2 regions of the Streptomyces spororaveus genome follow, and region 1 is predicted to be linked to the other one. Evidence: riboswitches for the same ligand, from Rfam matches in the RefSeq annotation. Region 1 holds a riboswitch; the other holds the start of a gene.

The links. Region 1 has a riboswitch for guanidine ahead of Sspor_RS26805 (DMT family transporter). Riboswitches for the same ligand answer to the same signal wherever they lie in the genome.
Region 2: linked by a shared signal. The riboswitch ahead of Sspor_RS40265 (Ohr family peroxiredoxin) and the one ahead of Sspor_RS26805 (DMT family transporter) in region 1 are both predicted to bind guanidine.

What each region holds. Positions count from the first base shown of each region.
Region 1 covers NZ_BNED01000005.1:5,399,887-5,414,223, forward strand. Annotated here, with positions in the region: gene Sspor_RS26755 (PTS transporter subunit EIIC) at 1-67, opposite strand, end outside; partial or broken gene Sspor_RS26760 (PTS sugar transporter subunit IIB) at 286-528, shown strand; gene rph (ribonuclease PH) at 679-1,404, shown strand; gene Sspor_RS26770 (hypothetical protein) at 1,529-1,909, shown strand; gene rdgB (RdgB/HAM1 family non-canonical purine NTP pyrophosphatase) at 1,917-2,531, shown strand; tRNA gene Sspor_RS26780 (tRNA-Leu) at 2,622-2,705, opposite strand; gene Sspor_RS26785 (HNH endonuclease signature motif containing protein) at 2,754-3,764, opposite strand; gene bcp (thioredoxin-dependent thiol peroxidase) at 3,904-4,371, opposite strand; gene Sspor_RS26795 (DUF3618 domain-containing protein) at 4,476-4,796, shown strand; gene Sspor_RS26800 (GroES family chaperonin) at 4,840-5,181, shown strand; guanidine-III (ykkC-III) riboswitch at 5,232-5,302, shown strand; gene Sspor_RS26805 (DMT family transporter) at 5,334-5,654, shown strand; gene Sspor_RS26810 (transglycosylase domain-containing protein) at 5,661-8,120, opposite strand; gene Sspor_RS26815 (ABC transporter permease) at 8,307-9,110, shown strand; gene Sspor_RS26820 (ABC transporter permease) at 9,103-10,014, shown strand; gene Sspor_RS26825 (ABC transporter ATP-binding protein) at 10,019-10,987, shown strand; gene Sspor_RS26830 (DUF1707 SHOCT-like domain-containing protein) at 11,094-11,747, shown strand; gene Sspor_RS26835 (DUF445 domain-containing protein) at 12,301-13,566, shown strand; gene Sspor_RS26840 (hypothetical protein) at 13,536-14,337, opposite strand, start outside.
Region 2 covers NZ_BNED01000005.1:661,322-675,658, reverse strand. Annotated here, with positions in the region: gene Sspor_RS05740 (molybdopterin-dependent oxidoreductase) at 1-77, shown strand, start outside; gene Sspor_RS05735 (cytochrome b/b6 domain-containing protein) at 19-729, shown strand; gene Sspor_RS05730 (hypothetical protein) at 841-1,104, opposite strand; gene Sspor_RS05725 (zinc ribbon domain-containing protein) at 1,310-1,825, shown strand; gene Sspor_RS05720 (VOC family protein) at 1,934-2,599, shown strand; gene Sspor_RS05715 (HAD family hydrolase) at 2,652-3,275, opposite strand; gene Sspor_RS05710 (SH3 domain-containing protein) at 3,548-3,820, shown strand; gene Sspor_RS05705 (SpoIIE family protein phosphatase) at 4,080-6,542, shown strand; gene Sspor_RS05700 (hypothetical protein) at 6,598-6,873, opposite strand; gene Sspor_RS05695 (peptidoglycan recognition protein family protein) at 7,431-8,231, shown strand; gene Sspor_RS05690 (hypothetical protein) at 8,328-8,777, opposite strand; gene Sspor_RS40265 (Ohr family peroxiredoxin) at 8,764-9,222, opposite strand; guanidine-III (ykkC-III) riboswitch at 9,298-9,360, opposite strand; gene Sspor_RS05680 (SDR family oxidoreductase) at 9,542-10,501, shown strand; gene Sspor_RS05675 (DUF2804 domain-containing protein) at 10,842-11,894, shown strand; gene Sspor_RS05670 (GDSL-type esterase/lipase family protein) at 11,943-13,121, opposite strand; gene Sspor_RS05665 (TetR/AcrR family transcriptional regulator) at 13,126-13,740, opposite strand; gene Sspor_RS05660 (dihydrofolate reductase family protein) at 13,830-14,337, shown strand, end outside.

The DNA of each region.
Region 1 (14,337 bases):
GCAATCCCTGGAACGCGCTGTGCCGCCAATTCGGTTGCGGCACTGCGGTGGCGCTGCTCGCGCTCATCGACGTCCTCCCTGACCGGCCCGTTTTTGGCTGCGGCAACACGTACGGCACACTGGTGTAGACCAGTTGTGGGTAGGTTGCTGCTGATCGTCATCATTCGGCAGGGGTCGGTCACGCGCTCGCGTAGATGGGCCAACCGTGCGTTACCGTGACAAAGCGGACCGTGCAGGTGGTAGCCGTGTACCGGCCGCCGAGACTCGTTCTTCGAAACACTCAGGGAGACACACATGGCCACCAAGGCTGAGAAGATCGTCGCCGGGCTCGGCGGCATCGAGAACATCGAAGAGGTCGAGGGCTGCATCACCCGCCTGCGCACCGAGGTCATCGACCCCAGCAAGGTCGACGAAGCCGCACTCAAGGCCGCCGGCGCCCACGGCGTCGTCAAGATGGGCACCGCGATCCAGGTCGTCATCGGCACCGACGCCGACCCGATCGCCGCCGACATCGAAGACATGATGTGACCCGGACCCACTGAACAGGTCCCAGCGGACCCCGTCCCGGAAGCCCCGGACGGGGTCTTCGCATACGGGCACACGGCACACGGCACACGGGCGCACGGGCACAGGGCGCAGCGGCACGGGCCCGCGCGGGCAGCGACTAGGCTCGGAGCCATGTCTCGCATCGACGGCCGTACGCCCGAACAGCTCCGCCCGGTCACCATCGAACGCGGATGGAGCAAGCACGCCGAGGGCTCCGTCCTCGTCTCCTTCGGAGACACCAAAGTCTTCTGCACCGCCTCCTTCACCGAAGGCGTCCCGCGCTGGCGCAAGGGCAGCGGCGAAGGCTGGGTCACCTCCGAGTACTCGATGCTGCCCCGCTCCACCAACACCCGCGGCGACCGCGAATCCGTCCGCGGCAAGATCGGCGGCCGCACCCACGAGATCTCCCGCCTGATCGGCCGCTCCCTGCGCGCCGTCATCGACTACAAGGCCCTCGGCGAGAACACCATCGTCCTGGACTGCGACGTCCTCCAGGCCGACGGCGGCACCCGCACCGCCGCCATCACCGGCGCCTACGTCGCCCTCGCCGACGCCGTCGCCTGGGGCCAGAAGAAGAAGTTCGTCAAGGCCGGCCGCAAGCCCCTCACCGGCACCGTCGCCGCCGTCAGCGTCGGCATCGTCGACGGCGTCCCGCTCCTCGACCTCTGCTACGAGGAAGACGTACGCGCCGAGACCGACATGAACGTGGTCTGCACCGGCGACGGCCGCTTCGTCGAGGTCCAGGGCACCGCCGAGGGCGAGCCCTTCGACCGCAAGGAACTGAACGCCCTCCTCGACCTCGCCGCCGGCGGCTGCGCCGACCTGGAAGCCATCCAGCGCAACGCGCTCGAACTCTAGACGGCAACCGCGGCGCGCGCTTTCGCGTCTGTTCCGGTACGGGCGCACGGGGTCACAGCCGTGCGCCCGTCCAGTACAGTCCAGCACCCGTCGACGAACCGAAGTCCCACTGGGGGAGAAGCGCATGAAGCTCCGCATAGCGGCCGTGGCCGTGGCAGCCGTACTGACCGTCCCGGCCCTCACGTCCTGCGACGCGATCTCCACCGCGATGGACTGCGCCAACACGGCCGTGGCCATCACGGACGGCGCCAACGACCTCCAGCAGGCCGTCTCCCAGGCGGGCAACAGCCCCCAGGACGCCCAGAACGCGCTCAACCAGATCGAGTCGAACCTCAAGAAGATCGGCGACCAGACGGACAACGCCGACCTCGGCAAGGCCATCGACTCGATGAACACCGCCGTCAAGAACGTCCGCACCTCGATCGAGAGCGGCAACACCGCCCCGGACATCCAGCCGGTCGCGGACGCGGCAAGCGAGCTCTCCAAGGTCTGCACCCCGGGATAATGAGGGCATGACCTCGACGCCCAGCCGCCTCATCCTGGCCACCCGCAACGCGGGCAAAGTCTCCGAACTCCGCGCGATCCTGTCCGACGCCGGCCTGCCGCACGAGCTGGTCGGCGCGGACGCGTACCCGGAGATCCCGGACGTCAAGGAGACCGGCGTCACCTTCGCCGAGAACGCCCTCCTCAAGGCCCACGCCCTGGCCCGCGCCACCGGCCTGCCGGCGGTCGCCGACGACTCCGGCCTCTGCGTGGACGTCCTGCACGGCGCCCCCGGCATCTTCTCGGCCCGCTGGGCCGGGACGCACGGCGACGACAAGGCCAACCTGGACCTGCTGCTGGCCCAGCTCGGCGACATCGCCGACGAGAACCGCGGGGCCCACTTCGCGTGCGCGGCGGCCCTGGCCCTGCCGGACGGCACCGAACGCGTCGTCGAGGGCCGCCTCCTGGGCACCCTGCGCCACACCCCGTCCGGCACGGGCGGCTTCGGCTACGACCCGATCCTCCAGCCGCAGGGCGACACCCGCACGTGCGCGGAGCTGACGGCGGCGGAGAAGAACGCCATCTCCCACCGAGGCCAGGCCTTCCGCGCCCTGGTCCCCTTCGTCCGAGCCCTCCTGGGCTGACGCCGCTCGATCCGGCGGGCCGTCGCCGGGACGCGGCAACGTCGAAGGCCCCGTACGCGACAACTGCGTACGGGGCCTTCGACGTGAGTGTGCGGTTGGGGGGACTCGAACCCCCACGGGTTTTACCCCACTTGGACCTAAACCAAGCGTGACTGCCAATTCCACCACAACCGCGAAATATGACCCAATTCAGACATTGCGCCCTACTGGGTCGCTCTCAGTCTACGGGCGACCGGGGCTGGAGTCAGCCCGGGGAGGGCGCTTCCGGCACCACGTGTCCGTCAGGGTGTGGCAGTTGGGGCAGAGGTACCTGAGGTTCTCGCGTCGGCTGTCGAGCCAGTCGCCGTTGACGTGATCGATCTGAAGGGTGATCGGCCGCCCCCGCCATTCGCCGGGGTTCCCGCAGTCGGCGCAGGCGTAGGGGACCCCGACTTCCTGCAGGGCCTGATGCAGTCGGGAGCGTTTGGGTCGCGGGGACCCTTCCGGACGCAGGGTGAGTACGGAAGGTGCGATGGGCTCGACCGTCGCCGCCGGACGCCGGCTCCACGGGCGGCGCGTGAAATGACGGACGTCCAGTCCGAGTTGTGCCACCTTGCGTCGCAGTCGGCGGTGGTTCACGTCGTTGACCTCGATGCCGAGTGCACGCATGAGGTCCGCATAACTCGTAGCGCCCGGAACGGCCGCACGCAATGCGGCCTCGGGGATGAGCAGGCGCGAGTTCCGGAAGTGAGCGGTGCTGATGCCCTGCTTTTTCAGCGCTCTCGCGAGTGCGGCACGCGACCGGCCGTCGTCGATCATGCCCAGCGTGCGCGCCGTACCCCTGATGCTGTCGGAGGAGGCGGCGGCGTCCCTGAGCTCCTCCCCTGTGAAGGGCAACTCGACGCGATCACGCTTCGCGCCCTTGAAGTGGCTGGTGTCGATGCCTGCCGCGCTCATGCGGCGAACGATGTGCGAGAGGGTGCCGGTCGCCGGTCGGGCGCCGAGTTTCAGTGCTACCTCGTGGACGGTCGAGGAGGAGGCTGCGGCCGAGGCGAGGGCCTCGTCCGTGTAGGTGTGCCGGAAGCCCCGGCGTGAGAAGTGGTCGGTGTCGATCCCGTGGAGCTTCACCTTCGCCTGGAGCGCCCGGTGCTGTCCGCCACTGGCCCTCAGCCCGAGCCGCCTCATCAGATCGGCCCAGTTCTTCGATTCTGCAACGGCCGCGGCCAGTGCCTCCCGCTCGTACGCGTCGTTCATTTTCGCCCCCGTGTGTTCGGCCGCATGTGCGGCACTCGTACGGAACAACGGGTCCGGGACGCGGACGGTTACGGGGGGTTACGTCCGGTGAACGGAACGGCCCGCACCGGGGGTGCGGGCCGTTCCGTGGGGCGGGGGGTCAGAGGCCCAGGTCCTTGATGATCTTCGCTACGTGGCCCGTCGCCTTGACGTTGTAGAAGGCGTGCTCGACCTTGCCCTCCTCGTCGACGACCACCGTGGAGCGGATGACCCCGGTGACCGTCTTGCCGTACAGCTTCTTCTCGCCGTACGCGCCGTACGCCGTCAGCGTCTCCTTCTCCGGGTCGCTGACCAGGGTGACCTTCAGGTCCTCCTGCTCGCGGAACTTCGCCAGCTTCTCCGGCTTGTCCGGGGACACGCCGATGACGTCGTAGCCGTGTCCCGTCAGGAAGGACAGGTTGTCCGTGAAGTCGCAGGCCTGCTTCGTGCAGCCCGGGGTCAGCGCGGACGGGTAGAAGTAGACGATCACCTTGCGGCCCTTGTGGTCGGCGAGCGAGACCTCGTTGCCGTCCGCATCGGGCAGGGTGAAGGCGGGGGCGGTGTCGCCCGGCTGGAGTCGCTCGCTCATCGTGACACTCTCCTCGGGAGGGGATCGGTATGCCATGAGACTAAGCTGACAGACTGTTCATGGCGGACTACGCCCCACAGGACCACGACGACGGAGGCAGCGCGGTGCCGGAAGCCAGGACCCCCGCACAGATCGAGGCGGACATCGTCCGCCGCCGTGAGCAGCTCGCCGAGACGCTCGACGAGATCGGCGTGCGCATGCACCCGAAGACGATCATCGGGGACGCGAAGGCACGGGTCGCCTCGACCGTCGACCAGACCGCCGGGCGGGCCTTCGCCACGGTGAACCGGATCGTGACGGACCTGAAGGACGGGCTGCGTCACGACGACGGGGCTCCGCGCATCGACCGGATCGTGCCCGTCGCGCTGGTCGCGGTGAGTCTGGTCGGGCTGCTCGTGGTGTCGGCGCGCCGCAAGCGCGGATGACCCTGAGCGGCACGGGGCGGCAGCGGGCAGGTAGGTTCGGGGCGTGAGCGAGAACACCACCCACGACAAGCTGCCCATTCGCATGCTGCACGACCGCGTGCTCGTGAAGTCCGATCTGCCGGAGGGCGAGCGGCGCTCGGGCGGCGGCATCCTGATTCCCGCGACGGCCGCGGTGGGCAAGCGGCTGGCCTGGGCGGAGGTGGTCGCGGTCGGGCAGAACGTCCGGACGGTCGAGCCCGGTGACCGGGTGCTGTACGACCCCGAGGACCGTGCCGAGGTCGAGGTGCGGGGGGCGACGTACGTGCTGATGCGCGAGCGGGACCTGCACGCGGTGGCCGCGGAGCGGCTGGAGGGGTCGGAGGACTCCACCGGGCTGTACCTGTAGGGGGCCGCGGGAGAGGAAAGGGCTGGTGGCGCAGGTCACCGGCCCTTTTTGCCGTCTTTTGCTACGGTGGGGGAGAACCCCGACGAGACGCGCCGTACCGGGTACGACAAGACGACGCACCCCGTATCGCTCGTTGTCTCGGAGGTGCCGTCATGGCATGGGTTCTTCTTCTCGTGGCCGGTCTGCTCGAAGTCGGCTGGTCGATCGGCATGAAGTTCACGGACGGTTTCACCCGGCTGTGGCCCAGTGTGTTCACGGGTGCCGGGATCGTCGCGAGCATGGTGCTGCTGTCGTACGCCGCGAAGACCCTGCCCATCGGTACGGCGTACGGGGTGTGGGTGGGCATCGGCGCGGCCGGCGCGGCGGTGCTCGGTATGGCGGTGCTGGGTGAGCCCGTCACCGCCGCCCGGATCTTCTTCATCTGTCTGCTGCTGGTCGCCGTGGTGGGGCTGAAGGCGACCTCCGGTCACTGATCCGCGCTATTCGAGGAACGCCGACGGCGGTCGCAGGCCTTCGGCCGGGCCGCCGTCGCTGCCCTGTGCGCTGCCCTGGGCGGTGCCTTGCGCGCTGCCCTGGGTGGCGCCCTGGGTGCCCTGGGTGGTGCCGCCCTGGTCGCCGCCCTGGGTGGTGCCGCCGTTGTCCTGGCCGCCGTTGCCTTGACCGCCGTTGTCCTGGCCGCCGTTGTTCTGGCCCCCGTTGTCCTGGCCGCCTTGGTTCTGGCCGCCGTTGTTCTGTCCGCCCTGGTTGCGGCCGCCCGTCGGGTTCGACGGCGAGGGCCGGGTCGGGCGCTCGGAGGTGCTGGGCGAGGGTTCGCCGGTGGTTTCCTGCGGCGGGTTCGATTCCTGGCCGGTCGGTGGTGGGGGCTGTGCGGCGCCGGGCTGGAGTTCCAGGTCGAAGTCGACGGGGTCGGTGCCCTCCAGGGCGGTCTTCGTGTACGCGGCCCAGATCCGGGCGGGGTAGCCGCCGCCGCCGATGCGGGCCTCGCCGAGGGCGCCGTAGAGGGATTGCAGGGTTCCGGTGTCGGGGTCCTGGCCCATCATCGAGATCACGGTGACGAGGTCCGGGGTGTAGGCCGCGAACCAGGCCGAGCGGTCCAGTTCGCCGGTGCCGGTCTTGCCCGCGGCCGGGTGGCCGGCGGCGAGGGCGGCCGTACCGGTGCCGTTGTCCACGACGCTGACGAGCATGGACGTGGTGGTGTCGGCGGCTTCGCGGCTGATGGCCTGGGTGGGGGTGCGCTGGGGGAGGCCGATGGTGTCGCCGCCCTTGGTGATCTTCTCCAGGAAGGTGTAGGGGGTGCGGCGGCCGTGGTCGGCGAGGGTGGCGTAGGCCTGGGTCATGTCCAGGACGCTGGCCTGCAGGGTGCCGAGGGCCATGGCCGGGCCGGGGACGAAGTTGGGGGTGTTCTCGGGGATGCCGAGGTCGATGGCGGTCTTCTTGACCTTGCCGGTGCCGACGTCGACCGCCATCTGCGCGTACACGGCATTGACGGAGAGGTCGGTGGCGGTGTTGACGGTGATGTTGCCGTAGGAGACCTGTCCCTCGTTCTCGGGGGCGAAGCGGATGCGGCCGCCGACGACCGGGCGCCGGTTGTCGCCGTTGTAGATCGTGTTCGGGGTGATCCGGCGGCCGTCCTGGGTGCGGGAGTCGTTCTCGACGGCGGCGGCGAAGACGAAGGGCTTGAAGGTGGAGGCGACCTGGTAGTCGTGGCGGGTCGCGTTGTTGACGTACTGCTTGGTGTAGTCGATGCCGCCGTACATGGCGAGGACCTTGCCGGTGGCCGGGTCGATGGAGACCCCGCCGGCCCGGACCAGCCGGTCCGCCTTGCGCGTCTCGGGTTCGAGCTTGCTGACCATCTGGTCGTCGACCGCTTCGACGAGGGCGCCCTGGCGGCGTCTGTCGATGGTGGTGGTGATGCGGTAGCCGCCTTCGGCGAGGGTCTTGTCGTCGAGGATCTTGTTGTCGACGATGTAGTCCTTGATCGCTTCGACGAGGTAGCCGCGCTGGCCGGACAGGCCGGCGGCCGCGCGGACCTTGCCCGGTTCGGGGAACTGGGTGGTGGCGCGTTCGGCTGCGGGAAGCCATTGCTTCTTGACCATGCCGTCGAGCACGTAGTTCCAGCGGGCGAGGGCGCGGGGGCGGCTCTGGGGGTGGGAGACGACGTCGAAGGCGCTGGGGGAGTTGAGGAGGGTGGCGAGGTAGGCGCCCTCGGCGGTGGTGAGTTTGTTGACGTCTTTGCCGTAGTAGGCCTGGGCGGCGGCCTGGATGCCGTAGGCGTTGCGGCCGAAGTAGCTGGTGTTCAGGTAACCCTCAAGGATGTAGTTCTTCGACTTCTCGCGACCGAGTTTGATCGCGATGAAGAACTCTTTGATCTTCCGTTTGATCGTTTGTTCCTGGCCCAAGTAGTAGTTCTTGACGTACTGCTGGGTGATGGTCGAACCGGACTGGGTGCCCTTGCCGGTCGCGGTGTTCCAGGCGGCCCGGAGCATCGCCTTGGGGTCCACCGCCCGTTCGGAGTAGAAGTCCCGGTCCTCGGCGGCCAGTACGGCCTCCTGCACGGTCCGCGGGATCTGCGACAGCGGCACGTTGACGCGGTTGACCTCGCCGTCGCGGGCGATCTGGGAGCCGTCGGAGTAGAGGTAGACGTTGGACTGCGCGGTGGCGGCGGAGTTGGCCGGCGGGATGTCGACCAGCAGGTAGCCGGCCACGAGGGCCCCGCCGATCAGCAGGGCGAGGAGCAGGACGGTGCCCAGGACCATGCGCCAGGTGGGGACGGCGCGGCGCCAGCCGGTCCTCCTGCGCCGGGCCTTCTTCCCGGCCCCCTTCCCCGGCCGGCCCTGGTGCGATGCCTCGTCGGGTGTCGCCGCCCGCGGCTGCGGTACGTCGGGCGGGGTGTCGGGGTCGCGAGGGGTCCAGCCCGGGGGTGGTGACTGGTCGCTCATCTCCAGGACTCCTCGACGCCGTTCAAAATATCCACTTCTGTACCTCATGGTGTCTACCCGATGGCCGCTGATTCCGCTCCGGACGGGCATAAATCGGTCGCGTGGCTCGCCCCTCCGCACTAAGCTCGCGCGCTTTGGCCGACGTAGGAACGACGTGGGAAACGGAGGGATACGGTGCTTCGGACAGTGCGTCTCCACCTGGCCGTCGCGGCCGGCGGATTCAGGCGCTACGCCACCTACGGGACGGCGACGGCGGCCGGGGTGTTCACCAACACCGTGTTCGGGTTCATCGTCGCGTACACGTACATCGCGCTGTGGGACGAGCGCCCCGGACTCGGCGGCTACGACCAGGCGCAGGCGCTGACCTTCGTCTGGGTGAGCCAATCGCTGCTGGCCGCCGCCGCGCTGATCGGCGGCGGCTTCCAGGAGGAGCTCCAGGAGCGGATCCGGACGGGCGACATCGCCGTCGACCTCTACCGGCCCGCGGACCTCCAGCTGTGGTGGCTCGCAGCCGATCTGGGCCGGGCGGCCTTCCAGTTGCTGGGCCGCGGCGTGGTGCCGCTGGTGGCGGGCGCGCTGGCGTTCCCGCTGGCGCTGCCCTCGGATCCGCTGCGCTGGCTGCTGTTCCTGGTGTCCGTCCTGCTCGCGCTGGTGGTCAGCTTCGCGCTGCGCTACATGGTGGGGCTGGTGGCCTTCTGGCTGATGGACGGGGCGGGGGTCAACATCATGGCCACCCTCGCCTCGGTCTTCTTCTCCGGGATGCTGCTGCCGCTGACCGTCTTCCCGGGCGGCTTCGGCGAGTTCGTCCGCGTCCTGCCGTGGGCGGCGATGCTGCAGGTTCCGATGGACGTCCTGCTGGGCAAGCACGCGGGGGCCGGAGGCGCGGCCGAGGCGCTGGGCTTCCAGGCCGGGTGGGCGCTCGTACTGCTGGGCACGGGGCGGCTGTTGCAGTCGGCCGCGACGCGGAAGGTGGTGGTCCAGGGTGGCTGAGGCGGAAGCGGCGGCCCTGTCGCCGGGTGCGCGGGCCGGCGGGTTCGCGGTGGACGCCGGGCCCGCGCCGGAGCGGGGCCGGCCGCGGCGCGGCGGTCCGGTCCGGGAGGGGCTGCGCGGCTACCGGCTGATCGTGGCGATGTGGATCCGGTCCACGATGACCTACCGGACGTCCTTCGCCCTGACGACCGTCGGGCAGGCGGCGATCACCCTGCTGGACTTCGTCGCGATCTTCATCATGTTCTCGCACGTCGACGTGCTCGGCGGCTTCACGCTGCCCGAGATCGCCCTGCTGTACGGATCCTGCTCGGCCTCCCTGGGCCTGGCGGACCTGCTGCTGGGGAACACCGACCGGGTCGGCGCCCGGATCCGCGACGGCTCGCTCGACACGATGCTGGTACGGCCCGTCCCGGTGCTCGCGCAGGTCGCGGCGGACCGGTTCGCGCTGCGCCGGCTGGGCCGGATCGGGCAGGGGCTCGGGGTGATGGGCTGGGCGCTCTGGACCCTGGACGTGGACTGGACGGCCGGGAAGGTGCTGCTGGTCCCCGTGATGGTGATCGCCGGGGCGGCGATCTTCGGGGCGGTGATGGTCACCGGCGCGGCCTTCCAGTTCGTGACCGGGGACGCGGCGGAGGTGCAGAACTCCTTCACCTACGGCGGCTGCACGATGCTCCAGTACCCGCCGACGGTCTTCGCGAAGGACCTGCTGCGCGGGGTGACCTTCATCGTCCCGCTGGCCTTCGTCAACTGGCTGCCCGCCCTGCACGTGCTGGGGCGGCCCGATCCGCTGGGGCTGCCCGGGTGGGTCGCGTACCTGAGCCCGCTGGTGGCCTTCGTGGTGTTCCTGCCCGCGTCGCTGGCGTGGCGCGCGGGAGTCCGTTCGTACCGAAGCACGGGGAGCTAGAGCTGTGGCGGATGCGCTGATCTCGTTGGACGGGGTCGAGAAGGTCTTTGACGTACGGCGCCGCGTGAGCCTGATACGCCGGGAGAAACACCAGGTCAGGGCGGTGGACGGGATCAGCTTCGAGGTCGCCCGCGGCGAGATGGTCGGCTACATCGGGCCCAACGGTGCCGGGAAGTCCACCACGATCAAGATGCTGACCGGCATCCTGACGCCGACCGGCGGCCGGCTGCGGGTCGCGGGGATCGACCCGGCGCGGGAGCGGATGCGGCTCGCGCACCGGATCGGGGTGGTGTTCGGGCAGCGCACCACGCTGTGGTGGGACCTGCCGCTGAAGGACTCGTACGGGCTGATGCGGCGGCTGTACCGGGTGCCGCGGGCGCGGTTCGAGGAGAACCTGGAGCGCTGCGTGGACCGTCTCGACCTGGCCGAGCTGCTGGACGTACCGGTACGCCAGTTGTCGCTCGGGCAGCGGATGCGCGGGGACATCGCGGCGGCGCTGCTGCACGATCCGGAGGTGTTGTACCTCGACGAGCCGACGATCGGGCTGGACGTGGTGAGCAAGGCGAAGGTACGGGGCTTCCTGCGGCAGCTGAACGCGGAACTCGGTACGACCGTGCTCCTCACGACGCACGACCTCCAGGACATCGAGCAGCTGTGCGAGAGGGTGATGGTGATCGACCACGGGCGGCTGATGTACGACGGGCCGCTGGGCGGGCTGCACACGGCGGGAGCGGCCGGCGAGAGCGAGCGGACGCTGGTGGTGGACCTGGAGCGGGAGCTCGGGCCGATCAGTGTGGCGGGGGCGCGGGTGGTGAAGGTGGAGGGACCGCGGCAGTGGCTGGCGTTCCCGGCGGGGGCGTCGGCGGCACCGCTGGTGGCGGCGGTGGCGGCGGACTATCCGCTGGTGGACCTGTCGGTGCGGGAGCCGGACATCGAGGACGTGATCGCGCGGATGTACGCGGGGCGGGGCTGACGCTTCGCGGGTGCGCCCGGATCAGGGAAAAGCCGGGGGCGATCCGGAGGCGATCTCAGGGGCCGAGCCATACAACTCCCCGACAACCGTGCATAGTCTGGTCCGCATGAGTGACGAGCGGCCGGAGAAGCCGTTGCCGGAGCTGAGGGCGTCGGACGCCGACCGGGACCGGGTGGTGGAGCGTCTGCGGGACGCCGTCGCCGAGGGCCGGCTCGACATGGAAGAGTTCGAGGAGCGGCTGGACGCGGCGTACAAGTCGCGGACCTACGCGGAACTGGAACCGCTGACGCGGGACCTGCCGGCGCCGGCGGACGGCGGGCCGGTGGCCCGGCCGACGGCGGCCGCGGAGCCCTGGACGGGCCGGATCGGCGGGGCGGGCGGCTCGGGGACGGCCGTCGCGGTGATGTCGGGCTTCCAGCGCAAGGGCCGGTGGACGGTGCCGGCGCGGTTCGACGCGGTGGCGTTCTGGGGCGGCGGGGAGCTGGACCTGCGGGAGGCGGACTTCGCGCAGCGCGAGGTGGTGATCAACTGCGTCGCCGTCATGGGCGGCATCGAGATCACGGTGCCGCCGGGGGTGGAGCTCGACGTACGGGGCTTCGGTTTCATGGGCGCGTTCGACCAGCGCGACAGCCCGGGCCGGTCGGAACCGGGCGCGCCGAGGGTGGTGGTGACGGGCTTCGCCTTCTGGGGCGGCGTGGAGGTCAAGGTCAAACAACGCAAACCCCCGCGGGGCGGCCCGTCCCTCCGCAAAGAGCTGTAGCCCCGGCTCCGTCCGGGGGTGGTGTGGGGTGGTGCCCCGCCGGAGTGTCTCCTCGGCTCGCGCCTGCGGCCGTGTGGTGCTGTGTCGGCCTGGGTTGCGCGCTCGTCCTGCGGGGACACTCCGCCGTGTCCCCACCCCACGGAAGTGCTTCGACAGTGCCCCGAAGCCGGGCCCGACGCAGGGGGAGCGGGGACGGGCAGGGGTGTCCCCGCAGGACGAGCGCGCAACCACCCCGAACGGGCCGGCCCCGCCGCAGGCGCGAGCCGAGGAGACACCCCTGCCCGGCCCCGCGGACCAACCCGCACCACGCCAGGACCCCGCCCCGCCCGGGGGCACCGTCGCGGCCCCCACCACGCCCCGCCGGGGGCAGCGGCGCGGCCCGGACCGCTACCCGCCGCGGGAGCGGAAGGGCGTGGCGGGAACTCCCCCGGCCTCCCAGGAGTCGGATGCTATGCAGACAAACCCGGCGCCCGGGGGAAGGCAGGATCACGTGGAGAACCGCAAAACCGCCGGAGGCAACGGCAACGCCCCGCCCGCCCGCGCAGCAGCGGGCATGTTCGTGTTCAGCGCCGCCGACGAGGAGCGCCGCCGCGGGGTCCGGCGGATGAAGGCCACCGCCACCGGCCTGCTGCTCCTGGTGGCGCTGATCTACGTACTCGCCAAGTACGCCCAGCACGCCTGGGGCGCCGGCGGCTGGGCCGCGTTCGTCGCCGCCGCGGCCGAGGCAGGCATGGTCGGCGCGCTCGCGGACTGGTTCGCCGTGACCGCCCTCTTCCGGCACCCGCTCGGCCTGCCCATCCCGCACACCGCGATCATCCCGACCAAGAAGGACCAGCTCGGCGTCACCCTCGGCGAGTTCGTCGGCGAGAACTTCCTCTCGTCCGACGTGGTCCGGGCCCGCCTCCACGCCCTCGGCATCGGCGGCCGCCTCGGCTCCTGGCTGGCCGAGCCCGAACACGCGGACCGGGTCACCGCCGAGCTGGCCGCCGCCCTGCGCGGCGCGCTCACCGTGCTGCGCGACTCCGACGTCCAGGCCGTCGTCGGCGAGGCCATCACCCGGCGCGCCGAGACCGCCGAGATCGCTCCGGGCATCGGCAAGACCCTGGAGCGGGTCGTCGAGGACGGCGGCCACCGCCGGGCCGTCGACCTCATCTGCGCCAAGGCCCATGACTGGCTGGTCACGCACGGGGCCTCGATCACGGACGCGGTCCAGGGCGGCGCCCCCGGCTGGACCCCGAGGTTCGTGGACCGCAAGGTGGGCGAGCGCGTCTACAAGGAGCTGCTCCGCTTCGTCACGGAGATGCGGGACATGCCCGAGCATCCGGCGCGCGGGGCGGTGGACCGTTTCCTGACGGACTTCGCGGCCGATCTCCAGTCGGACACGGAGACCCGCGCGAAGGTGGAGCGGCTCAAGTCCGAGATCCTGGCACGCGACGAGGTCCAGGACGTCATCGCCTCCGCATGGTCGGCGATCCGGTCGATGATCATCTCGGCGGCGGAGGACGAGCAGAGCGAGCTGCGCCTGAGGGTCCGCGCCTCGCTGATCTCCCTCGGTGCGCGCCTGGCCACCGACGGCCGCCTGCAGGCGAAGGTGGAGGGCTGGATCGAGGGCGCGGTCGTCTACGTGGTCACCACCTACCGGACCGAGATCACCTCGCTGATCACGGACACGGTGGCGGCCTGGGACGCCGAGCACACCTCCCGCAAGATCGAGGCCCACATCGGCCGTGACCTGCAGTTCATCCGTATCAACGGCACGGTGGTCGGCGCCCTGGCGGGCCTGTTGATCTATACGGTGTCCCGCGCCTTCGGGGCGTAGGGCGGCGGGAGCGGCAGCTCCAGCTGGGCGTGGCCGCGGGCGGTGACCTCCGCGGGTGCGGGGCGGGCGGCGCCCAGTACCAGGAGCGCGCGTAAGGCGGCGATCACGTCGGCCGCTCTGTCGCGCAGGATTCCGGGTGTCGTACTGGCCACCAGGACGCCCCGGGATTCCAGGCGCAGCCGCCGGTGGACGGTGGCCTGCCAGGCGTCGCGCGTGTAGTGGTACTCCGCGGAGTCGATCTCCAGGGCCACGCCCTCCTCGGGCCAGTACGCGTCCGGGCTGGCGAGGAAGGCCCCGTCCGGGCCGTGGAGGCGGGCGTTCCAGAGCGGGGCCGGGAGGTCGGTCGCCGCCAGGGTGTCGCGGGCGCGGCCCTCGGCGATCGAGCGGACCCCGGCGACCAGCTCGGCGGCCGCGACCCGTACGGCGGGGCGGCCGCGGACCCGGGCCGCGCGTAGTTCGGCGTGCAGGTCGTGCGGGTGGCACCAGCCGCCCTGGACGACGTTGGCCAGTACGGAGCGCACCAGGTCGGGGTCGTCCGTACGGGCCGCGAAGTCGGCGGCGGCCCGGATCGGGCGGGTGCTGGGGACGCCGGAGACGTGGATGGTGGCGGGCCAGCGCGAGGTCGGGCAGGGCCGGACCCGGCCCGTGGCGACGGGCGAGCGCGGGGCGCGGACGAGGACGTCGAGCGGTTCGGGCGGGGCGTCGCGGATGCCGAGGAGCGCGAGCGCGCTGCCGCCGGTGAGCGCGGCGGTGGATCCGGACAGCGGGTCG
Region 2 (14,337 bases), 4.7 Mb from region 1:
ACTGGGAGGAGCGGGGCTATGACGTCGACGCCTGGGTCGGCGGGTCCAACGGGCGCAGTGACACCCCCACCGTCTGAGCCGCACCGGCGGATCGCCAGGTTCACCCGCGCCGAGCGCTGGGTCCACCGTACGACCGCCGCACTGACGCTGCTGTGCGTGGCGACCGCGGCCGCCCTCTACGTACCCCAGCTCGCCGAACTCGTCGGCCGCAGGTACCTCGTGGTGACCGTTCACGAGTGGGCCGGGATCCTGCTGCCCGCCCCCTTCCTGCTGGGTCTGGCCTCGCCCGCCTTCCGGACCGATCTGCGCAGGCTGAACCGCTTCGGGCCGCACGACGGGAAGTGGCTGCGCGCGGTGCGGCGGCGAGACCACCGGCCCGGGTCCAGGCCCGCGGGCAAGTTCAACGCGGGGCAGAAGATCTACGCGTCGTGGATCGCGGGCGCGGTCCTGGTCATGCTGGCGACCGGTCTGCTGATGTGGTTCACCCACCTGACACCGCTGGTGTGGCGTACGAGCGCCACCTTCGTGCACGACTGGCTGGCCCTGGCCGTCGGAGTGGTGGTGGCAGGGCACATCCGGATGGCCCTCGCCGACCCGGAGGCGCGCAGGGGAATGCGTACCGGGTCGGTCGAGCGGCCCTGGGCGGAGCGGGAGCACCCGTTGTGGACGGCGGAGGAGCCGAAGGACGAGCGCGCGGAACGGCCGGAGGACCGGGCGGGGAACGGATGAGGGGATCTCGGCCCGAACCGGGACGAGGCCCCGGGTGGGCCGCGGGACAACGCCGGGAGGACACCGGGACGACCCCGGCACGGGGACCGGTCCCGACCGCGCGCGGACGGCTCAGCGGGACCGGCGGCCCTGGGACACGGTGAAGGCGACGAGGAATCCGGCCAGCCCGGCCCAGACGGCGCCTTCGGAACCGGCGTGCAGCCAGCCGAGGGCTCCCAGGGCCACGACGGTGAGCGCTCCCGCGGAGACGGCGCGGGGGTCGGCGAGGAACGTCCACTGGCGCCGGCCGCTGCCGGGCTCCCTGAGCTCGGCGACCGCGGTTCTGATGACCAGGGCAGCGACGACGACCGCCACGGCCAAGAGGGTCGCTCCCATGTCCGCTCCCGATGTCAGGTCCGGTCGGAACCTGCCGCGTCCCCGGCTTTCCCCCACCCCTTGCAATCTACTTCCCGTACGGCGAAACGTCTCGCGCCCTGGGCAGCGGCGCCTTCGGCCCCGGGCCCCGCTGGTCCCCGCCACGGGCCCGGGTGGGCGATCATGCAGGTGTAGTGGGTACGGCACAGGCACGGAGGGTTCGACGGTGGAGGCTGCGCGGGGCGCGGAGTTCGCAGCGGTGGCGGGGCTGCTCGAAGGTGCGGCGCAGGGGCAGAGCGGCGCGTTGTGGCGGCTGGAGGGCGCCGAGCGGCAGCTGGACGTCAACCTGGTGCGCCACCTGCCCGGCACCGGCGGGGCGGCGTACACCGAGGACGAGGTCGACGTGATGCTGGTCGTCGTCGCGGGCGGTGGCACCCTCACCCTCGACGGCACCGTGTCCCAGCTGGCTCCCGGCTTCCTCGGCCTGCTGCCGCGCGGCACCTCCCGGGCGCTGCTGGCCGGTCCCGAGGGGCTGATCGTGCTCACCGCGCACCGCAGGCGCCGCGGCATGCGCATCGGGCGGGCGGAACCCGCCGCCACCACCGCGGCCGAGCCCGCTGCCATGCCCGGGTCGTGCGCGCTGCACCTGGTGTGCGGGCGGTGTCACCGGCACGCGATCGAGGCGGACGCCCGCTTCTGCAGCGGCTGCGGGACGGCGCTGCCGAGCCGGCCCGCGGCCTGACGTCCCCCGTGCGCGGGGTCCGCGTACGGGGGCGCGGGCCCCGTACCGGTGCGTCCCCGGACCGGTCAGGAATGGAGAAGCCACGACCGCGGCGCAGCCCCTAGCGTGATGGTCATGGCAACCACCGCTTTCACCGCAGCCCACACGTCCCTCGCGTCCGTCACCCTTGAGGTGGCCGATCCCGAGGCCGCCCGCCGCTTCTACCGCGCCTTCGGCGTGGACTCGTACGTACGTCTTCGGGCGTCCGAGGCGCACTCCACCGGATTCCGCGGCTTCACCCTGGGGCTCACGGTGTCGGGGCCGGCCACCGTCGACGGCTTCGTCGCCGCCGCGGTGGACGCCGGTGCCACGGTGCTGAAGCCCGCCGTGAAGTCGATGTGGGGGTACGGCGGTGTCGTCCAGGCCCCGGACGGGACGATCTGGAAGATCGCGACCTCGGCGAAGAAGGACACCGGCCCGGCCACCCGTGAGATCGACGAGGTCGTCCTGCTCATCGGCGTCGAGGACGTCAAGGCCACCAGGCAGTTCTACGTCGGCCGGGGCCTGACCGTGGCCAAGAGCTTCGGCGGCAAGTACGCCGAGTTCGCCCCCGGCCAGTCCAGCCCCGTCAAGCTGGCGCTGTACAAGCGCCGGGGCCTGGCCAAGGACCTCGGCGTCCCGGTCGACGGCACCGGCTCGCACCGCATCGTCCTCGGCAGCACCGCCGACTCCTTCACGGACCCGGACGGGTTCGTCTGGGAGGCCCCGGCGTCCCCCGCGCCCGAGCTGCCGTGACAGATCGGCGGCGGGCGGCCGGCGCTGCTTCGCGGACACGGCCCGGGGGCCGTCACGGTGACAACGCGGCCGTGTTCTCCACCCGTTCGCGCACTTCGGTCGTGAACCCCGCCTGCCGGAGCGCCTCGACCCCGAGCCCGGTCGCCATCGCGAGGACGAGATGAGGGGAGGAGGTACGCGAGGGAACGGCCTCCGTGCCGTTCGCCACGGACTTCAGCACGCCCAGGCCGCCGACCTCCGGCACGTCGATGCTCGTCCAGAAGACCGGGCGGTCCTCGATGGCGGCCCGGGCGAACACGGGGTGGGGTGCGAGACGCATGCCCGCCGTGCGGGCGAACGCGCGCTCGGCGGGGGCCTCACCCACGAAGACGCAGTCGTCGGCCGGGCCGCCGGTGCTCGCGACGGCGTCGTCGAAGATCGCGCGGCTGTCCTTGGGGCCGAAGTGGAGGAGGCGGTCGTCCGTGAACCGGCCGGGAAACGCCGCATGGAGAGCGACCGTGAGCCGCTCGGCGGCATCCTGTTCCGTGCCCGGGTTGGAGATGATGCCCTTCGGTTCCACTGCGAGAGCGTCGAGAACCTGCGAGACACGCGGGAGGGGCGTCAACAGCCAGGATCCGTCCGGCTCACGAACGCCGTCCGCCAGGGTCGCCCCGATGTCGAAGAAGAGCGTGGTCATCTCGGCGCCTCCGATGGTTGAACGGCGCACAGTTGAAACCAGCACCTGAACCCCGCACCGCACGCCGGTCCGAGGGCCCCTCTTCATGGTCCGTCCGTCCCGGCATACCCGCATGACGAAATCGGGAACCATCGGAATGACGCCCGGTCGCCGGTCGTGGTGGTGCCCCGCACGCCTCCGGTGCCCCGACGGCTGTTGGCCCTACCGTGCAAGCGACCCGTCCGTATCCCGGACCACGTCCCGCCACTCAGTCGTTTCCCTTGGAGGTCGTGATGCCCAGTCCCGCTCAGCCGTTCGGCACGGTCGTCAGCACGTCCGGCGTCAACCTGCGGAAATATCCGAGTACCGACTCCTCCCTCGTCGGCAACCTGAACCACGGCGCCGAGATCGGTCTGCACAGCAAGGTGCACGCCCAGACCATCGACGGCAACAGCATCTGGTACCTGCTGCGCGACCAGGCCGTGTGGGTCGCCGCCCGCCACGTCGACAACACCGGAGAGGTGCCGCTGTCCAAGGACGCCCAACCGGCCGCCCCCCAGGGCTGACGGCCGGCCCTCGGATGGCTCCCGGCGTCCGGGGGCGGCCCGCGGCTGCCCCCGGACGCCGGATCGAGCGTTCGTGAGGTGCCGGTACGACCCCGATGCCGTTGAGCAGGCCCAGTTGACAGCGAGCGGCGGGCCGTCCGGGGCGGCCGGGCGATACTGAGAGAGGCGGACGCTCGACCTCTGGATTCCGACCACACCGGGTGGCCGCCGGGGGATTGCCCGCCGAGCGGAGGGTTCGGCAGGCCGAAGGGTGGCAGCGATGGACGCACCGGCGCCGGGATCGGGCGAGGGGCCCGAGGACCCGTACGCGCTGAACAACTCGGCCTCGGCGGTACTGGACGACCACGGCATCGTCGTCGGCTGGAGCGAGCGCGCACAGGAGCACCTCGGCTACCTGCCCGAGGAGGTGCTGGGACGGCCCGCCATAGAATTCCTGTTCGATGAACGTGCCCGTGAGGCGGTCCTGGACGCGGTGGCCGCGTACGAGCACGAGGGGGGCTGGTCCGGTGTCCTGCCCGTCCTGCACCGCAGCGGGCGGCGGGTGGAACTGGGCTTCCGCGCCCGTGCCGTCGTCCGTGCCGGCCCGGCCCGGGAGTGGTTCCTCGTCGTGGCCCCGGCCGAGGAGGTGCTGCGGTGGGAGACGGACCGGTCGGTCCTGGACGGCCTGTTCCGGCGCTCCCCGATCGGTCTCTCCGTCCACGCCCCCGACCTGGGCATCCTGCGGATCAACCGGGCGCTGGCCCGTTTCACGCAGCTTTCCACGGCGGAGATCCGGGGACGGCGCATCGGCGACTTCCTCATCGGCCCGGACGTGGAGACCATCGAGACCAGGCTGCGCAGGGTGCTGGAGACGGGCGCCCCGCTCATCTTCACCGAGCAGCCCTGCCGTCTGAGGAGCGACCCCGACCACGAGCGCGTGGTGTCGGTGTCGGCGTTCCGGATGGAGGACCCCTCCGGCGAGATCCTCGGGGTCACCCAACTGGTGGAGGACGTCACCGACCGCTACCGGGCCCGGCGGCGGCTCGCCCTGCTCAACCGGGCGAGCGCCCGCATCGGGACCACGCTGGATCTCGGCCGGACCACTTCGGAGCTGGCCGAGGCAGCCGTCCCCGACCTCGCGGACGCCGTCTCGGTGGATCTGCTGGAGTCGGTGGCCCGTGGCGACGAGACCGCCGAGGAGGCGAGCGGACAGGTCCGCAGAATGGCCGTCCACTCGGTCGTGCCGGAGGCGCTCCAGGTGATGTACTCCGCCGGAGAGGTCTTCCGCTTCGACCCCCGTACCCCGCAGGCCAGGTGCCTCGCCGAACAGCAGCCCATCCTCGAACCGGTCCTCCGGAGCAGCCCCGGCTGGTACTTCCAGGACCCGGAGCGCACGCAGCGCGCCCTCAGCCTCGACGCGCACTCGCTGATCGTCGTACCGCTGACGGCCCGCGGACTGCTCCTCGGCCTGCTCAGCCTGTGGCGGGCCAAGCGGCCCGAACCGTTCGAGGAGGACGACCTCACGCTCGCGGAGGAATTCGCCGCCCGGGCCGCCCTGTGCATCGACAACGCCCGCCGCTACACCCAGCAGCACCGGGCCGCGCTCACCTTGCAGCGCAGCCTGCTGCCGCAGGAGTTGCCCGAACACAGCGCGGTCGAGGTCGCACACCTCTACCTGCCGGCCGATCCCGCCACCGGCGTCGGCGGCGACTGGTTCGATGTCATCCCCCTGTCCGGAGCGCGCGTCGCCCTCGTCGTCGGCGATGTCGTCGGCCACGGTCTGCACGCCGCGGCCACCATGGGCCGCCTGCGCACGGCCGTCCACACCCTGGCCGGCCTCGACTACGCGCCGGACGAGGTCCTCTCCCACCTCGACGACCTGGTCAACCGCCTGGCAGAGGAGCAGGAGCCGGCCGACGGACGCCCGGGAGGCCGGCAGATCGTCGGCGCGACGTGCCTGTACGCGGTCTACGATCCCACCTCGCGCCGCTGCACCCTGGCGCGGGCGGGCCACCTGCCCCCCGCCGTGGTCGCCTCCGACGGCACGGTGAGCCTGCCCGACCTGCCCGAGGGGCCGCCGCTGGGCCTGGGCGGACTGCCCTTCGAGTCCGCCGAACTCGAACTCGCCGAGGGGAGTCTGCTGGCGCTGTACACGGACGGTCTGGTCGAGGCCCGCGGCCTCGACCTGGACCTGGGACTCGCACGGCTGCGGGAAGCCCTGTCCGGGCCCGGCGGCTCGCTGCAGGAGACCTGCGCGGCGGTGCAGGAGGCCCTGCTGCCGGATCACCCACCGGACGACGTCGCGCTGCTCCTCGCCCGCACCCGCGTGCTGGCGCCGGAGCAGGTCGCCTCCTGGGAACTGCCCGCGGAGCCGAGCGCCGCCTCCCGGGCACGCGACCTCACGGAGGCCACGCTGACGGGCTGGGGCCTGGAGGAGCTGGCCTTCACCGCCGAACTGGTCGTCAGCGAACTGGTCACCAACGCCTACCGGTACGGCGGCGGCAAGCCGGTGACCCTGCGACTCATCCGCGACCGCAGCCTGATCTGCGAGGTCTCCGACAGCAGCAGCACCGCTCCGCACCTACGGCGTGCGCGCACCACGGACGAGGGCGGACGCGGTCTCTTCCTGGTGGCCCAGCTCACCGACCGCTGGGGCACCCGCTACACCCGGGACGGCAAGACCGTCTGGACGGAGTTCCCCCTGGCCGCGGCAGCCACGAGCAGGAGCCGGGCGGGTGCGTGAACGGGCCGGCGCGTGCAGTCCGTGCGCCGGCCCGTCCTCGCCGAAAGCGGTGCGATCAGCAGTCGTCGTCCCAGCCTCCGCCCCAGCCGTGACCGTGGTTGTAGTTGCCGTGCCCATGGCCGTGGCCGTGGCCGCCGTACCTGTGGCCGCCGTACCCGCCGTACCCGTCGCCGTCATCGTCGTCCCAGCCACCGCCGCCTGCGACGTAGGTGACCGAGTGCGTGGGGGCTGCGGCCGAGGCCGTACCCGCGGCTCCGAGGGCGGCGCCACCTGCCATCAGAACACCGATGGCGGACACCGCGAAGAGCCGCTTCACTCTCAGTGCTTGCATGATTTCGAACCCTTCATGTCGTTGTCGTGTCACGCAATGGGGGCGTGATGCGCAATGCCCTCCCGCGCAAGGGGTGAAGCGCGGTTGCGTGCATGACCGCATGGGTGCGTGCGCGCGTATCCCCTGTCAACGCCACCTGGTTGGGGCAGCGGACCTCCGGGCCGACGCGCGATCCCTCAAGCATGGTGCTCGGGAGCACTACTGCGGGCTGAGTGTGTTCCCCGCAGTTGCGGTTCTCATTTAGAGACGCTAGTCCTGAATCCGGTGTTCGGCATCTCGGGCCGGAATCCGGTCGCGTGCGGCCGCCGGGCGGCGGGCCGGGCGGCGGGCCGGGCGGCCGGGCCCTCTCCCGAATCCTGCATTCGGGGCAGGCCGGGAGGGGCCGCAGCGCGCGAACGTGCCGCGTGCTCAGGTTAGAACCGCCCCGGCGCACCATGCGTGAGAAGGGACCTGGTCAGCCCTTCGGGTGACATCCGATGCGAACGCATGATCAGTCCGGGGGGCTTCGCGGTGTGTCTGCGCGGCCGGTGGAGCCGCAGTCCCTTCAATGGCGCCGCATGACCTTCTCCGCACTGCACCAGCCGCCGGCGCGCGCCGCGGCTCCGTACACCCGTCGGTCGGTCCTCGCAGGAGCCTTCGCCCTGGCGGCCGCCACGGCACTGCCGCTCGCCGCGGCGGGCCGGGCGTACTCCGCCGCGGTCCCCGACATCATCGGCTGCGCCGCCTGGGGCGCGCGGGCGGCGTCCGAGCCGGTCGTCGTCCTCGCCAACCGTCCGGAGCGGATCATCGTCCACCACACGGCCACGGCGAACGTGACCGACTACTCGATGCAGCGTGCCGTCGCCCTCGCGCGCGCGATCCAGACGTACCACATGGACGCGCAGGGCTGGATCGACACGGGACAGCACTTCACCGTCAGCCGGGGGGCCTTCGTGCTGGAGGGACGCCACAACAGCCTGGCGGAGCTGCGCACCGGCACCCGCCAGGTTCGGGCGGCGCACTGCGTCGGCCAGAACACGGTGTCGATCGGCATCGAGAACGAGGGGACGTACACCTCGCAGGCCCCGCCGGCGGCGCAGTACGCGGCGCTGGCCGACCTGTGCGCCCACATCTGCGACCAGTACGGACTGCCCGCGTCGGAGATCTACGGCCACCGCGACTTCAACGCCACCTCCTGCCCCGGTGACCACCTCTACGCCATGCTCCCCACCCTCCGCAAGGACGTGGCGGCCCGCCTCGGCATGCCCGCGCCGGAGCCGGCGGAGGGCTCCGATCCCATCGGGGACCTGGTCCGCGAGGCCACCGGCCGGCCGGCCTCGCCCTACGCGGAATACCTCCCGGCGGGACTCCTGCCGTGACGTGATGACCTGATGACGTGACGGGTCAGCGGGCCAACTCGTTCCCCGGGCAGGTGAGTTGTCGCCCAACGGGCCCGCGGTGCCCTCGCGGGGGAGTCACAACCGCCAGTACGTACCGGCGCGGGCATCGACGTGCACCACGTGGTGGCCGACACGCACCACGTGGTGGTCCGGGCCGGACCAGGAGCCGCACGTGCCGTCGGCCGCGGACAGGGGGGTCCAGATTTCCAGGAAGGTGCTGCCGTCCGGGTTGGTGCCCCGCTCGACGAGGTTCGCACCGTCCCACCGGAAGGTTCCGGCGTCTTCGCCGGGCTCGCCCGTGAGGTGGTGGAAGCGGACCTGGGAGCCGTCGAAGGACGTCGTACCGGCGAAGCCCCGGCTGTCGGCGTAGTACGGCCCGGCCTGCAGCCACACCACTTCCCGGTCCTCGACGAGGGGTCCGCCGTCGCGGCTGATGCCGCGCCGCAGCCAGGCGCCGTGCTCGGGCACCGGGACTCCGGGACCGTCCTGGGCGTGCGCGGCCGGTCCGGGCTCAGGCGCGGTCATCGGCGGCGGGCTCGTCCACGGCCAGGAGCGTCAGCGGTACGTTGCCGCGCACGGCCTGCGAGTACGGGCACACCGCGTCCGCCCGGTGCAGCAGGGACAGCAGGTCCGCGGCCTGCCACCCGGGCAGGCCGACGGTGAGCGTCACCGCGAGGCCGTAGCCCGCCGGAGTGTCCGTGGTGCCGAGCTGGACCTCGCAGGCCACGCGTGCGGCGGAGGCGTCCGCCCCGAACTCGGCGGCGACCTCCGCGAGCGCGGAGGTGAAGCAGGCGGCGAAACCGGCCGCGAACAGCTGCTCGGGATTGGTGGTGCCGGGTACCTTCTTGCGCGGCGGGGCGAGGCGGACGTCCAGGCGTCCGTCGTCCGTGCGGACGGATCCCGTACGTCCCCCCTCGGCGTGCGCGGTCGTCCGGTACAGGCTGCGGGTGAGTGGCACTGGAACGGTCACGGTGTTCGGCCCATCTTGCTCGACGAGGACGCTGCCCGGGTGCGGACAGCGGATGACGCTGCTCGTGCAGCATCTCGCGCGTCGTCGTGCGTAACCGGGTACGGCGCATCTCGTCCGGGGCCTTGGACCGGCCGCCGGACAATCTAGCAACCCGGACCGCGGCCGCGGAGCATCCCCCGCGGTGAAGTAGCTCACCCGCCTCCCGCGGTGCCCGCACGCCGGATCGCCGGGCCGTGGCGGTCCGGCCGCGGCCCGGCCGGCCGTGCCGTACGCGCCCGTACGCGCGCCCGCACGCCTCCGCACGCCCCCGCGCAAGGGGATGACCGTCGACCGCCGGGCCGTGACCATGGCCGTCACCACCACATCACATCCGGAACGGCTCACTGGTCACGGGGGAACGATGGGACGACGCTGGCTGGTCACGGGATGCTCCTCCGGCCTCGGGCACGCGCTGGCCACGGCCGCCGCCCGGGCCGGGGACGCACTGGCGGTCACCGCCCGCAAGACCGCCGATCTGGAGGACCTCGCCGCGGCCTGGCCCGGCCGCATCGTCCCGATCCCGCTCGAACTGCGGGACGCCGCCTCCTGCGAGGAGGCCGTCCGCACCGCCGCCGACCGTCTCGGCGGCATCGACATCCTCGTCAACAACGCGGGCATCGGACTGTTCGGCGCGGTCGAGGAGGTCTCGGACGCCGAACTGCGCGACCAGCTGGAGACCCTGGCCGTGGGCCCGTGGCGGCTCACCCGGCTCGTCCTGCCGCTGATGCGGGCCCAGGGCCACGGCCACATCGTCAACGTCTCCTCCGTGGTCGGCCGGATCGCCTTCCCGGGCCTGGCCGCGTACGTCGCGGGCAAGCACGCCCTGGAGGGCATGAGCCAGGCACTGGCCGTCGAGGCCGCCCCGCACAACATCCGCGTCACGGTGGTGGAGCCGGGCATGTTCGCCACGCGCTACGGCACGTCCATGGCGCAGGCGCACCGCCGGATCCCGGCCTACGACGCCACCAACCGCGAGATGCTCGAAGGCGCCCGCGGTCTCGCCGAGCATCCCGAGACCGGGCGCCCCGAGGACTTCGCCGCTCGGGTGCTCGACATCGTCGGGGCCAAGGACCCCACGCCGCTGCGGATTCCGGTCGGCGACGACGCGTACGGCTACCTGGAACTGGCCGAGCAGGCCTCACGCGACGAGTTCGCGGCGGCCCGGATCCTCACGCAGGGCCCGCCCGCCCCCGCCGCCGACCTGACGGCGGGGCGTGCGGCCGCAGTTGACCCCGGGTGACGGGACGGTGGAAACGGTCCGGGGTCAGCGCGCCTGGTGCTGTATACCCCGCTGACCGGGGACCCGGGCCGACCGGGGAGCGCCCGAGCGGCGGTGGTCGGCTCGCTGTCGGCGGCGGCCCGGGAAGGGGTTGCGCCGTACGGTGGCGCTGGGGGCCGCGATCAGAAGGCCGACAAGCGCGAGGACCGCGACGAGGATGAGCACGGTAACGAGGTTCATGGTCCTGCCTTTCGTCGGGTATTGACTGCCTGTCACTACATCTTGTTACCGAATTCCGGGCTGTTAAACACAGAGGGTGACTGCACCTGTGGGCGAGGGCCTCCGGCGATAGGGTCCGGCCATGTCCACGCACGAACGTGAGATCACCGTTCCCGTCGACCTGTGCCGTCCCGACGGAACGCTCGCCCCGGCCGCCGTCGGCTGGTCACGCCGGCCGCTGCACCGCTGCCGGATTCCCGGCTGGGGGCGGACGAAGCGGTGGGAGTACTGGTGCGTGACCACGCCGACCCACGTGGTGGCCCTGACCGTGAGCGATCTCGACTACCTGGCCCTGAACTCGATCTACGTCCTGGAATTCGGTTCCGCTGTGCGGGAGTTCGAGCGCACCGCGATCGTGCCGGGCGGGTTCGGCGTCCGCCTCCCCGACACCATCGCCGGAGCTCCGGATCCGGGGTCTCCTCCGCTCGTGGTCGGGCCGCCGCGGCCGGCCGGGGGCCGGGTGCGGATCGAGATCCGCCCCGAGGGATCCGGCACCCGCCTGCGGGCCCGGTGTCGTGGTCCGCGGGGCCTCCCGGTGGAGGTGGACCTCCTCGTCGCGATGCCCGCCGGGCACGAGACCCTCTCCGTGGTGGTGCCCTGGGACGAACGCCGCTTCCAGTACACCTCCAAGCACACGGCCCGGCCCGCGTCCGGCACGGTGCGCATCGGCCGTGAGGTGCTGGAGTTCGGCGACGGCGCCTGGGGCACCCTCGACCACGGGCGCGGCCGCTGGCCCCGCTCGGTGGCCTGGAACTGGGGCGCGGCCTCCGGGCGTACGGACAGCCGCACCGTCGGGCTGCAGTTCGGCGGCCGCTGGACCCGCGGTACCGGCACGACGGAGAACGCGGTGTGCGTGGACGGCCGGATCAGCAAGATCGGCCAAGAGCTGGAGTGGCGCTGGTCCCGAGCCGATCACCTGGCGCCGTGGTCGATCCGCAGCCCTGGAACGGCCCAGGTGGACCTGGTGTTCACCCCGTTCCACAACCGCTCCGCCCGCACCGACATCGGCCTCCTCGCCAACCGCACGGATCAGTGCTTCGGCCACTACACGGGCTCGATCCGCACGGACGACGGCGAGCTGATCGCGGTGGACCGGCTGCTGGGATGGGCCGAGGACGTCCGTATGCGCTGGTAGTCCCGCCCCGGAAGGGCCCCGCCCCGGCGGGCCCGCCCGCCTGCCCGGTCAGCAGGTCCCGGTGGAGAACGGGCCGTTGTCGGCGAACGCCAGCCGCGCGAAGTTCTCGGCGATGCGGCGGTGCCCCTCGGGGCCGGGGTGGATCGCGTCCGGCAGCGGGAATTCGGCGTGGTCGCTCTCGCCGTACAGGTCGCGTCCGTCGAGGTGGTGAAGGTGCGGGTCGTCGGCCGCGCGCTGCTCCACGATCGCGGCCAGTGCGTCGCGGATGATGGTGAGCGTGAGTCGCCCGGCAGCGCGTTCGGCGGGATCGCCCGTGGCCTTGAACCGGAGGGTCCCATCGGCGAAGTCCGGCGCGAGGGGACCGGGGGTGTCCTCCTGGACCGGACACAGAAGGGGGGACACCACCAGCAGGGGTGTCGTCGGACGGCCCTCGCGGATGGTGTCGAGGAAGCCGTGGACGGCAGGGGTGAAGGCGCGCAGGCGCATCGTGTCGCCGTTCACGACATTGATGCCGATCTTGAGGCTGATCAGGTCCGCGGGGGTGTCCCGCATCGCACGCGCGGTGAACGGGTCCAGCAGCGCGCTGCCGCCGAATCCCAGGTTGACCAGGTCCACTCCGCCCCGGGCGGCCGCCAGGGCGGGCCAGATGGCGCTCGGGTGGACGGCGTTCGACCCGTGGCTGATGGAACTGCCGTGGTGCAGCCACACCCTGTGCCCGCTGTCGCGTGCCGGTTCCACCGGGGCATCGGTGCGCAGGGCGATCAGCTCGGTGATCTCCGTGTGCGGAAGCCAGATCTCGACATGCTTGTCACCGGCCGGCAGACCGGCGAACCGGGCGGTGCCCGCGGGACCTTCGCTCAGCTCCGAGGTCTGGCTGACCATGTCGGTGACCGTACGGACGTTCCCGCCGGGCACCGTGGCCTGTGCGGTGAGACGGCCGTCGACCAGCAGGTCGTACACGCCGTCCGCCGGGGGAGGGAAGCCCTGGTATGCCCGCCTGGTGGGCAGCGCGTCGAGTTCGACGACGGTGGCCCGGGTGCGGAAGGCGAGCCGCACGCCGGAGGGCTGGGCCTCGGCCACGGCCAGGCGGTCGTCGGGTATCTGCCGCCGCGCCCAGGCCGGCAGCCGGTGCGGCAGCAGACCGTGCGCGGTCCGCTCCAGGTCGAGGTGGCCGCGCAGGAGGTCCGCGGTGACGGGCGTGGTGATCCAGTCGTGTTCGGTGCTCATCGTCTCAGCCCGTCGGTTCAGGGGTGGGGGGCCCGGACGGAGTCCGGCCCCGGTCGCGGTTGTGGTGGCGCAGCATGGCGTCGAGGGATTCCAGGGTCCAGGCCCAGGACTCCTCCGAGTCGACGGCCGTGTGGCTGAAGCCTCCGGCCGCCTCCAGACTGACGTAACCGTGGAAGACGCTGCCCAGCATGCGGACCGCGTGGGTCTGGTCCGGCTCCGCCAGGTCGTAGCCGCGCAGGATCGCCCGCGTCATCCGCGCGTGCCGCACCCCGGCGCTGGCGGCCGCCGTGGCCGGGTCGAGCCTGAGCCGGGCGGCGTCGTAGCGGCCGGGGTGGGCCCGGGCGTAGTCGCGGTAGGCGTTCGCGAAGGCGACCAGGGCGTCCTTGCCCGCGCGTCCCGCCACGGCCGCCGCGACCAGGTCGGCGAGTTCCGCGAGTGCGAACAGGGCGATCCTGGTCTTGAGCTCCTGGGAGTTCTTCAGGTGCGCATAGAGGCTCGCGACCTTGACGTCGAACTGCCGGGCGAGCGCCGAGAGGGTCACCTGGTCGAATCCAGCCTCGTCGGCCAGTTCGGCGCCCGCCAGGGTCAGGCGCTCCGGGGTCAGCCCCGCTCTCGCCATAACCTTCACCTTCCTTCGATCTGACGACAGTCATTATGCATTTACCTAAAGGATATAGGTAAACCGGACCGACTCATAGGGAGCGCACCATGGGGCTCATCCACATCGAGCTGTTCGCGACCCTCGACCTCGTCGGGCAGGCACCCGGCGGCCCCGACGAGGACCCGGTGGGTTTCCCGTTCGGCGGCTGGCAGGCGCCCTTGCTGGACGAGGTCGGCGGGGCGCAGATCGCAGCCGCGTACGAGGGCACGGACGCCCTCCTGCTCGGCCGCCGGACGTACGACATCTTTGCCGCGTACTGGCCGCACCAGGAGGGCGGCGCGGACGACGGGATCGCCGCGCTCTTCAACCGCGTCCCGAAGTACGTGGCGTCCCGCGGCCGGCCCGACCTCTCGTGGGCCGGGTCCACACGGCTCGGCGCGGACCTGGCCGGCGCGGTGCGCGAGATCCGTGACCGCCACGAGCACGTGAAGGTCGTCGGCAGCCTGAACCTCGTGCAGACCCTCCTGCGCGAGAGGCTCTACGACCGGCTCGACCTCTGGCTGCACCCGATCGTGCTCGGCGTCGGGAAGAAGGTGTTCGACGGCGGTGCGGTAC